2 regions of the Kitasatospora sp. NPDC041917 genome follow, and region 2 is predicted to be linked to the other one. Evidence: riboswitches for the same ligand, from Rfam matches in the RefSeq annotation. Region 2 holds a riboswitch; the other holds the start of a gene.
The links. A riboswitch is a leader RNA that binds a small molecule or an ion and turns the genes downstream of it on or off. The one in region 2 is predicted to bind S-adenosylmethionine.
Positions count from the first base shown of each region.

Region 1: it holds a riboswitch for S-adenosylmethionine, as region 2 does, so the genes downstream of both, ACZ6EM_RS20875 (IclR family transcriptional regulator) here and thrC (threonine synthase) in region 2, are expected to answer to the same signal.

Region 1 covers NZ_JBVJBI010000016.1:56,873-61,624, forward strand. The annotation lists gene ACZ6EM_RS20865 (DUF362 domain-containing protein) at 1-1,286, opposite strand, end outside; gene ACZ6EM_RS20870 (threonine/serine exporter family protein) at 1,523-2,776, shown strand; gene ACZ6EM_RS20875 (IclR family transcriptional regulator) at 2,818-3,531, opposite strand; SAM riboswitch class I at 3,732-3,874, opposite strand; gene ACZ6EM_RS20880 (hypothetical protein) at 3,960-4,752, opposite strand, start outside.
Region 2 covers NZ_JBVJBI010000020.1:142,364-147,115, forward strand. The annotation lists gene ACZ6EM_RS24270 (cold-shock protein) at 24-227, opposite strand; gene ACZ6EM_RS24275 (ubiquitin-like small modifier protein 1) at 765-1,043, opposite strand; gene thrC (threonine synthase) at 1,079-2,359, opposite strand; SAM riboswitch class I at 2,376-2,512, opposite strand; gene ACZ6EM_RS24285 (glucosyl-3-phosphoglycerate synthase) at 2,624-3,661, shown strand; gene ACZ6EM_RS24290 (alpha,alpha-trehalose-phosphate synthase (UDP-forming)) at 3,700-4,752, shown strand, end outside.

The DNA.
Region 1 (4,752 bases), on a different contig from region 2:
ACGTGCTGCCACCGCATCTGCCAGGCGTCCGCGGGCAGCGCGTCGATCACCGTCTCCAGCGGCCGGAGGAGGTCGGTGATCCGGTCGAAGTCCTCGTGGGTGTAGGCGTCGGGGTCGACCGCGAGGGAGACGTCCCGGCGCCGCAGGCCGTCCTTGGCGTTGCCGGTCCGCCAGGCGCGGACGGTGGAGGAGGCCGAGGCCGCCGCGCCGACCATCGCGCACAGGGTGGCGGCGGCGGCCGGGTTGGTGTCCGCGGCGCGGATCAGCGAGGTGAGGAGGCGGGAGAGGCGGGCGAGCGCCGGGTCGGTGACCTCCGTGCCCGGGGCGACGTGCCAGGCGGCGACGCTGAACAGCCGGTGGGCCCGTCCGTCCGGGGCGAGCCGGCGCACCGCCTCGACCAGGGATCTCGGCGGGTTGCGCCAGCCCGGGTAGGGCGTCAGGTCGCCGTCGATCCGGTAGGCGTCCGGCAGGCCGCGGTCGCTGAGCACCCGGGCGTTGAGCGGCGAGGAGACGGGGTCGACGCCCATGAGCAGGGCGCCGACCAGGTCCGCCAGGGCGCCGTCGGGCGCGGCGATCACCGTGTCCGTCCGCAGCGGCCGGCCGACCTGCGATCCGGCGCAGCCGTGGCTGCTCACCACGGCGTCGATGAGGTGGAAGTCCGGCGGGTAGGAGCGCAGCAGGTCCAGGATGACCTCGGCGCCGTCGCGGCGGGCGCGGTAGTGGTGGTGCTTGTCGTCCTGCGGGAGCACGCCGAACAGGTTGGCCAGGCACAGGGCGTAGCCGAACTCCGGGTGGGTGCTGTTCTTGGCGATGTTGATCCGGAAGCCCGCGTCCAGCCAGCTGCGGGCCATGCCGCTGCCGTGCAGGACGGCGGAGTCGGGGAATTCGGCCGGCCCGACCTCCTCGGACAGGTCCACGACGCGGTAGGCGTTGCCCTGCGGGGTGCGCCCGCCGTAGCCGAGCCGGCGGCAGGCCTGGAGGAGTCCGGGGCCGGCCAGCCAGGTGTCGGGGCCGCAGCGGGCGGCGCCGACGGTGACCTCGCGGTAGCCGCGGTCGTGCAGGAGGTCGATCAGGTGCTCGACCAGGGCGGCGCTGACCGCGGTCGCCGGATCGCCGTACGCGGAGGTGCCCGGGGTCAACAGCACCGGGACCGCCTCCGGATCGCCGTGGGCCCGCTCGGCGAGGAGCTCCCAGAGCCCGGCCCGGGCGACCGCCTCCGCCAGCAGCTCGGCGGCGGTCAGCGGCCGGACCCGGGTGGAGCGGGCTACGGCGGCGACGACGGTCACATCTCCCCCAACGCCGGCGGGCGGTCCTCCTGCGCACGGTCGGGCCGTCGCCGATTCACCGGAAAGCATCCCAAAGAGGTTGAAAGCGATGCTACTGCCCGGGGGCGGATACCGGGGCGGGGCGCGCGCTCGTGTCCCGGGCCGGCCTCCGCCGCCGGCCCGGCCGGGAACGGCGGTAAACCGAACAGACCGGGGCACAGTCGGACCGATTCGGGCGGGATGGGACGATACCTGCCATGCCAAGCAAGTCTCCCCCGGTCCGGGGCACCGACGCCCCGCCCGACCCGCTCCGCCGTCTGCTGCTCGAACTGGGCGAAGCCCTGCTGGGCGGCGGCCTGCCCGTCCATGACGTCGAAGAGGAACTCCACTGGCTGGGGCGGGCGTTGGGGGCGCCGGACGTACGGGTCGCCGCCCTGACCAACGGGCTCTTCGTCGCGCTGGGGCCGGACGACGCCACCCGGTTCCAGCCGGTCGGCACCGCGCTGCGGTTCGAGCAGACGGCCGACGTCCTCCACCTGGTGCACCGGCTGCGGGCGGGCGAGCTCGACGGGCCCCGGGCGCTCGCCGAGCTGGACGGGATCCGGCGGGCGCCGGCCCGCCGGCCCGCGTGGGTGTCGGACCTCGGGGCGCTGCCGGTCGGGGTGGGGGTCTGTCTCTTCCTCCAGCCGGTGGCGGCGAACGTGCTGGCGGCCGGGCTCGGCTCGCTGCTCGTCGTGGGGCTGACCGTGCTCGCCCGGCGGCTGCCGTACCTGCGGCCACTGCTGCCCGTCACCGCCGGTTTCCTGGTCGCGCTGCTGGTCCTCTCGCTCGCCCGGGCCGGGCTGCTGGAGGGCCCGCTGCGGACCATCGTGGCCACGCTGGCGATCCTGCTGCCGGGCGGACTGCTCGTCACCGGGCTGTCGGAGATCGCCGCGGGTGCGGCCAGCGCGGGTACGGCCCGGCTGGTGTCCGGTGCGGTGCAGCTGGCGCTGTTCCTCGCCGGGGTGGCCGCGGCCGCGACGGCGGCCGGCGTGCCGGCCGCCGCGCTGGCCGACGTGCAGGTCGCCAGGCCGAGCTGGTGGGTGATCGCGCTGGGGCTGGCGCTCGCGGTGGCGGGCGTGGTGGTCAGCGTGAACACCCCGCCCTCGGCCGTCCCGTGGATCGTCGTGGTGATCGCGGTCAGCGTCACGGTCCAGGTGGTGGTGGGGTCGGCGCACGGCGCGGCGGTCGGCGGCCTGGCCGGCGCGGTCACCGCCGCGGCCGCGGCCACCCTGGTGCACTGGCTGCCGGGCGGTCCGCTCTGGCAGGTGCTCTACCTCCCGGCGTTCTGGATCGTGGTACCGGGCTCCTTCGGCCTCCTGCACACCGCGCAGATCGAGGTCGGGAACGGCGCGCAGTCGGTGCTGACGGCCGTGTCGGCGGTCTTCGGGGTGTCGATCGGCACCCTGATCGGCTCGGTGATCAGCCGGATCCCGCGTCCCTCCCGCGCCGTGCTGCTGCCCCGGGCCTGAGCCCGGGGCAGGCGGGGCCCCGACGCGGGCGGGGCCCCCGCTCAGGGGTGGCGCAGGGCCTCGGTGAGCCGGTGGGCGGCCTCGACGACGGCCTGGGAGAGCTGGGCGCCGGGGTGCCGGGTGAGGCGTTCGATCGGGCCGGACACCGTGACGGCGGCGACCACCCGGTTGGACTGGCCGCGGACCGGCGCGGAGACGGAGGCGACCCCGAGTTCGCGCTCGCCGACCGACTGGGCCCAGCCCCGGCGCCGTACGCCGCTCAGCGCGGTGGCGGTGAAACGGGCGCCCTGCAGTCCGCGGTGGAGCCGTTCGGGCTCCTCCCAGGCGAGCAGGATCTGGGCGGCGGCGCCGACCTTCATGGGGAGGGTGACGCCCACCGGAACGGTGTCGCGCAGGCCGGTGAGGCGCTCGGCGGCGGCCACGCAGATCCGCACCTCGCCCTGCCGGCGGTAGAGCTGGGCGCTCTCGCCGGTGATGTCGCGCAGCTGGGTGAGGACCGAGCCGGCCGCGGCCAGCAGCCGGTCCTCGCCGGCCGCCGTCGCGAGCTCGCCGACCCGCGGGCCGAGCATGAACCGGCCCTGGGTGTCCCTGCTGACCAGGCGGTGGTGTTCGAGTGCGACGGCCAGCCGGTGGGCGGTGGGCCGCGCCATGCCGGTGGCGGCGACCAGGCCGCCCAGCGTGGCGGGACCGGCCTCCAGGGTGCCGAGGATCGAGGTGACCTTGTCGAGCACGCCGACGCCGCTCGTGTTCTCCATGTGGGGGTACTCCAGTCTCGGGGCCCGGAGCAGCGGACGGTCGCTGCTCACGGCGGCTCCTGGCGGGGAGCCGGGGGGTGTGGTCAGCGAGGACGGGCCGGGGGAAACGGCCGATTGCCTGCGCCGGGCACGAGACGGGTACGCGAAAGCGCCGGGGCGGGAAGCGCCCGGGCGAAGGACAGCACAGAGAGCACCGTGTCTCCTCATCTTTCCCGCGCCACAGTGGCGACAGGCCGGAGTTGGCACTGCCCCCGGACGGCACGGCGCGTACTTCGGACGCCGGGTCGAACGGGGAGTTGCCGGGGCTTCGTAGGGCCGGTCCCTCCACCCCTCTGGATGATTCGCCAGGAACGATACAAGACTTCCCGGGCCGCTCGGCAAGCCCCCCCACCCCCGACCCCCACCCCGGCCGCCGCCCGCGGGCCCGCTCAGCGGTGGCGCGGCTCCGACAGGCCGGTGCACGGGGCCCGGTCCGGGCCGCCGGGGGCGGTGGCGTCCCAGGCGCTCAGGGCGGCGAGGGCGGCGGAGCGTTCGGAGGCCGTCGGCCGGGTGCCCTCGGGGCCGAGCAGGTAGTCGGCGACCGGGGTGAGCAGCAGGGTCGCGTCGCCGGCCGGGAGCAGCAGGGCCTCGTCCCACCGGTGCCGGATGACGGTGCGGCGCAGCAGGGTGCCGTGGCGCGGCCGGAGCGGGCGGTGGCGGCCGCGGCGGCGGCGCCGTTCGGGGGCGACCTCGGTCTCCAGGACGGTGCGCACGTCCCGCAGGGAGCCGAGCGGCACGTGTTCGGCGGCGAGGTCGAGGAGGGCCGCGGCCTCCGGGGCGAGCCGGTAGGCGGCGACCACCGCGGCGGTCTCGACGGCGTCGAAGGGCTGCCCGGCGAGCTGGGCGACGTCGATCACGTCGCCCGCGAGGAAGGCGCGCCCGAGCCCCTCCTCGGCGAGGGCGATCAGGCATTCCACGTGGTCGTCGGCGGCCAGGTAGGGGCGGACCGGGACGGTGGCGAGGTCGCCGGTGAGCGCGGCGGTGGCGACCCGTACCTGGTACCACGGGTCCAGCAGCGGGTCCTCGCCCGGCCAGCGCAGGGTGACGGCGGTGTGCCGGGGCCGCTCGCCGAACAGGGTGACCTCCACGGACTCCACCGGGTGATCGGTGACCAGCCGGTTGACGGCCTGCCAGAGCGTGGCCTCGGTGGGGCTGACGAGGCCGAGCTCGGCCAGCGGCCGG
Region 2 (4,752 bases):
CGAGCTCCTGGGGTCGGAAGGGGTCAGACCGCGGCGCGGACCATGTCCGCCTGCGGGCCCTTCTGTCCCTGAGAGATCTCGAACTCGACCCGCTGGCCCTCCTCGAGGGTGCGGTAGCCGTCCATCTGGATCGCGCTGTAGTGGACGAAGACGTCCGCACCACCGTCGACCGCGATGAAGCCGTAGCCCTTCTCCGCGTTGAACCACTTGACGGTGCCCTGAGCCATTCCGAACTCCCCTAGTGCTGTGCTGGCCCTTCACGCGCCCGCAGGTCGCGGGCCCGGATTGGTTGAAGGCCGGCCCGGGGAACCCCCCCTGGGCGCAGCCGTGCACGCCGCAACCCTCCGTGCAGGACGCCAGGCGGCTTCCGGCGAGCGGGTGATTGCGTCGACCGCCGCTGAATGTATCCGGATCGACGCCCTCTGCAACAGGGCCAACCACCGGTAATTCCGCCTCGATGTCAAGGGACAGGACGGGCCGAATCGGAATAATCTCGGCATTTCACGCCGGACATAGCGGACGAATTACTCAAATGTCCGCGGGAATTCTGACATCCGCCTGACATGTTTCACGGGCCGGTCCCGCCGGCCGGACGCCCCCGGGCCGAGCACTGCGGGGGCCGAAAGGGAAACCCTGTTCCCAACCGAGCCACACTCTACTCCGACTCGACCGGGAAATATTCCGGCCGGAATGCCAGCGGTCGCCCGCGCATACGGGAAACGGAATTCCGTACGCGCGGGCGACCGCTGGTTGGTCGCGAAGGCTCAGCAGCCGCCGGCCACCGCCGGGATGATCGAGATGCCGGCGCCGTCCTCGATCTCGGTCGCCAGGCCCTCGGCGAAACGCACGTCGTCGTCGTTCACGTAGACGTTCACGAAGCGGCGCAGCTTGCCGGTGTCGTCCAGGATGCGGGCCGAGATGCCCGGGTGGTTCTTCTCCAGGTCGGCGACGACCTCGGCCAGGGTGGCACCCTCGGCGGTCACCACGGCGGCACCGTCGGTGTAGGTGCGGAGGATGGTGGGAATGCGGACGTTGGCGCTCATGACTCTCCTTGCGGGGGCGGGGCCGATCGGGTGGTTCAGACGGACGCGAGGCCGGCGGCGCGGAACGAGTCCAGCGTCGGGCGGATGACGGCGGTCATCCCGGCGTCGGAGACGGCGTCCAGGGTCTTCAGGCCGTCGCCGGTGTTGATCGCGACGGTTTCCTTGGCCGGATCCAGCTGCCCGGTCTCGACCAGCTTCTTCAGCACGCCGACGGTCACCCCGCCGGCGGTCTCGGCGAAGATGCCCTCGGTCCGCGCCAGCAGCCGGATCGCCGCCACGACCTCGGCGTCCGTGACGTCCTCCACCGCGCCACCGGTGCGGCGGGCGATGTCCAGCACGTACGGGCCGTCGGCCGGGTTGCCGATCGCCAGCGACTTGGCGATGGTGTCCGGCTTGACCGGCTTGATCACGTCCCGGCCGGCCTTGAACGCGGCCGACACCGGCGAGCAGCCCTCGGCCTGGGCGCCGAAGATCCGGTACGGCCGGTCCTCGACCAGGCCGAGCCTGATCAGCTCCTGGAGGCCCTTGTCGATCTTCGTCAGCTGCGAGCCCGAGGCGATCGGGATCACGATCTGCTCCGGCAGCCGCCAGCCGAGCTGCTCGCAGATCTCGTACGCCAGCGTCTTGGAACCCTCGCCGTAGTACGGCCGCAGGTTCACGTTGACGAAGCCCCAGCCCTCGCCGGCCGAATCGCCGATCAGCTCCGAGCAGAAGCGGTTCACGTCGTCGTAGTTGCCCTCGATGCCGACCAGCTCGCCGCCGTACACCCCGGCCATGACGACCTTGCCCTGCTCCAGGTCGTGCGGGATGAACACGCAGGACCGGAACCCGGCCCGGGCCGCCGCCGCCCCCACCGCGCCGGCCAGGTTGCCGGTGGAGGAGCAGGACAGCGTGGTGTACCCGAACGCCCGGGCCGCCTCGATCGCGCAGGCGACCACCCGGTCCTTGAACGAGTGCGTCGGGTTCCCGGAGTCGTCCTTGACGTGCAGCTGGGCGGTGAAACCGAGCTCCCGGCCCAGGTTGTCCGCCTTCACCAGCGGGGTCCACCCCGGGTTCAGATTGGGCTTCGACGCCACGTCGGCCGGAACCGGCAGCAGCGGCGCGTACCGCCAGATGGACGCCGGACCGGCCTCGATCCGCTTGCGCAGCTCCTCGGCGCCCTCGCTGCCGAACTCGTAGGCGATCTCCAGCGGGCCGAAGCACTCCAGGCAGGCGAAGCTGGGGCCGAGCGGGAAGCGGGTGCCGCACTCGCGACAGGACAGCGCGGCGGCGGGGCCGAGGTCGACGGAAACAGGTGCGGCGGTGTCGATAGCCATGATGGCGAGGCCTCTCTCCTCATCTTCCCCGTGGCACGGTCGCGCCACAGGCCGGAATTGGCACCTGTCCCGCCGGGGCCTGTCGACAGACAGCCGCGCGGGAAGGTTGCCGGGACGTCAACGGGCCGTTCCCTCAGTCCCTCTGGATGAGCTTGTGAAATTGTGGTGATGCTCAACGGCGACCCCGGCGTGCAAAGGTCCGACCGCTGTACGAAGACTGTATCCGAAGGCGTCAATCCTGAACGGGTCCGTCCGCCACGCGAGATGACCCGTCCCACCGACCCCGCCGAGGAGACCTCCGTGCCCGCCGAACCGATTCCCGAGCTCCTCCCGCAGGCGGCGTCCTGGCTGCGCCGCCGCTCCTGGAGCGCGGCCGACCGGCCGGTCCACACCCTCCTCGCCGCCAAGGAACGCACCGGCCGCACCGTCAGCGTGGTCCTCCCCGCCCTGGACGAGGAGGCCACCGTCGGCGACATCGTCCGCACCATCCGCCGCGAGCTGATGGAACGCCTGCCGCTCGTCGACGAACTCGTCGTCGTCGACTCGGGCTCCACCGACGCCACGGCCGCCGTCGCCGCCGAGGCCGGCGCCCGGGTCGAGCACCGCGACGCCGTCCTGCCCCGGCTGCCCGCCGTCCCCGGCAAGGGCGAGGTGCTCTGGCGCTCGCTGCTGGTCACCCGCGGCGACATCGTCTGCTTCGTCGACGCCGACCTGCGCGAATTCGACCCGGCCCTCGTCTCCGGCATCCTCGGCCCGCTGCTGACCGACGAGTCCATCCAACTGGTCAAGGCCATGTACGACCGCCCGCTGGAATCCGAGGGCGCCGTCCTGCCCGCCGGCGGCGGCCGGGTCACCGAACTCGTCGCCCGGCCCCTGCTCAACCTCCACTGGCCGGAACTCGCCGGTTTCGTCCAGCCCCTCGGCGGCGAGTACGCGGCCCGCCGCTCACTGCTCGAACGGCTGCCCTTCCCCACCGGCTACGGCGTCGAACTCGGCCTGCTGGTCGACGCCCTGGAACTGGCCGGTCTGGACGCCCTGGCCCAGGTGGACGTCGGCGTCCGGCACCACCGCCACCAGGACGGCCAGGCCCTCGGCCGGATGGCCGCCACCATCTACCGGACCGCCCTGGAACGCCTCGACCGCACCCACCGCCTCAAGGCCTCCGCCGACCTCGTCCACCCCCAACTCACCCAGTTCACCCGCGACCCGGAAACCCGCGCCTTCACCGCCCACACCCACCCGGTGACCGCCCTGGAACGCCCCCCGATGCACACCGTCCCCGAATACGCGACCCGTCATTGAGGGGTTTGCCGCCCCGAACCCCCGGCAACATCCCAACCATGGGCGATCTCACGACCAACCGTTCGAGCGCGACCGGCACCGCCCCCGTCCTGGTTGCCTCCAACCGGGGACCGGTGTCCTTCAGCACCGCCGACGACGGCACGCTGACCCTGCGCCGCGGCGGCGGCGGACTGGTCTCCGGCCTCTCCGCCATCGCGGACCCGAACGCCGTCTGGGTCTGCGCCGCCCTCAACGACGCCGACCGCAGAGCCGCCGCCGAGGCGCCGCACGGCCGCCTCGACCTGGCCGGCCACGAGGTCGGCGGCCAGGCCGTACGGATGCTGGACATCGACCCGCAGACCTTCGCCCGCGCCTACAACGGCGTCGCCAACTCCACCCTGTGGTTCGTCCACCACCTGCTCTACGCGACCCCCACGGCACCCGCCTTCGACGCCGGCTTCCGCACCGAGTGGGCCGCCTACCGGGCGTACAACGAGGCCTTCGCCGAGGCCCTGGCCGCCGAGGCCGCCCCGAACGCCGCGGTCCTCGTCCAGGACTACCACCTCTCCCTGGTCCCGGCCCTGCTCCGGGCGGCCCGCCCCGACCTGCGGATCGGCCACTTCTCGCACACCCCCTGGGCCCCGCCCGAGTACTACCGGATGCTGCCCGACGACGTCGCCCGGGCCGTCCTCACCGGCATCCTGGGCGCCGACCGGGCCGGCTTCCTGACCGAACGCTGGGCCCGCGCCTTCGCCGCCTGCTGCGAGGACCTCCTGGACGCGACCGTCGACCTCGACGCGCTCACCGTCACCCTCGACGGCCGCACCACGGGCCTCGGCGTCCACGCCCTCGGCGCCGACGCCGACTTCCTGCGCGAACGCGCCCACCGCCCCGACGTCGACGAACGCCTCGCCGCCCTCCGCCGGACCGTCGGCGACCGCCGCACCATCGTCCGGGTCGACCGCACCGAGCTGAGCAAGAACATCGTCCGCGGCCTCCAGGCCTACCGGCACCTGCTCCGCACCCGCCCCGAGTGGCACGACCGGGTGGTGCACATCGCCTTCGCCTACCCCTCCCGCACCGACCTGGCCGAGTACCGCGACTACACGGCC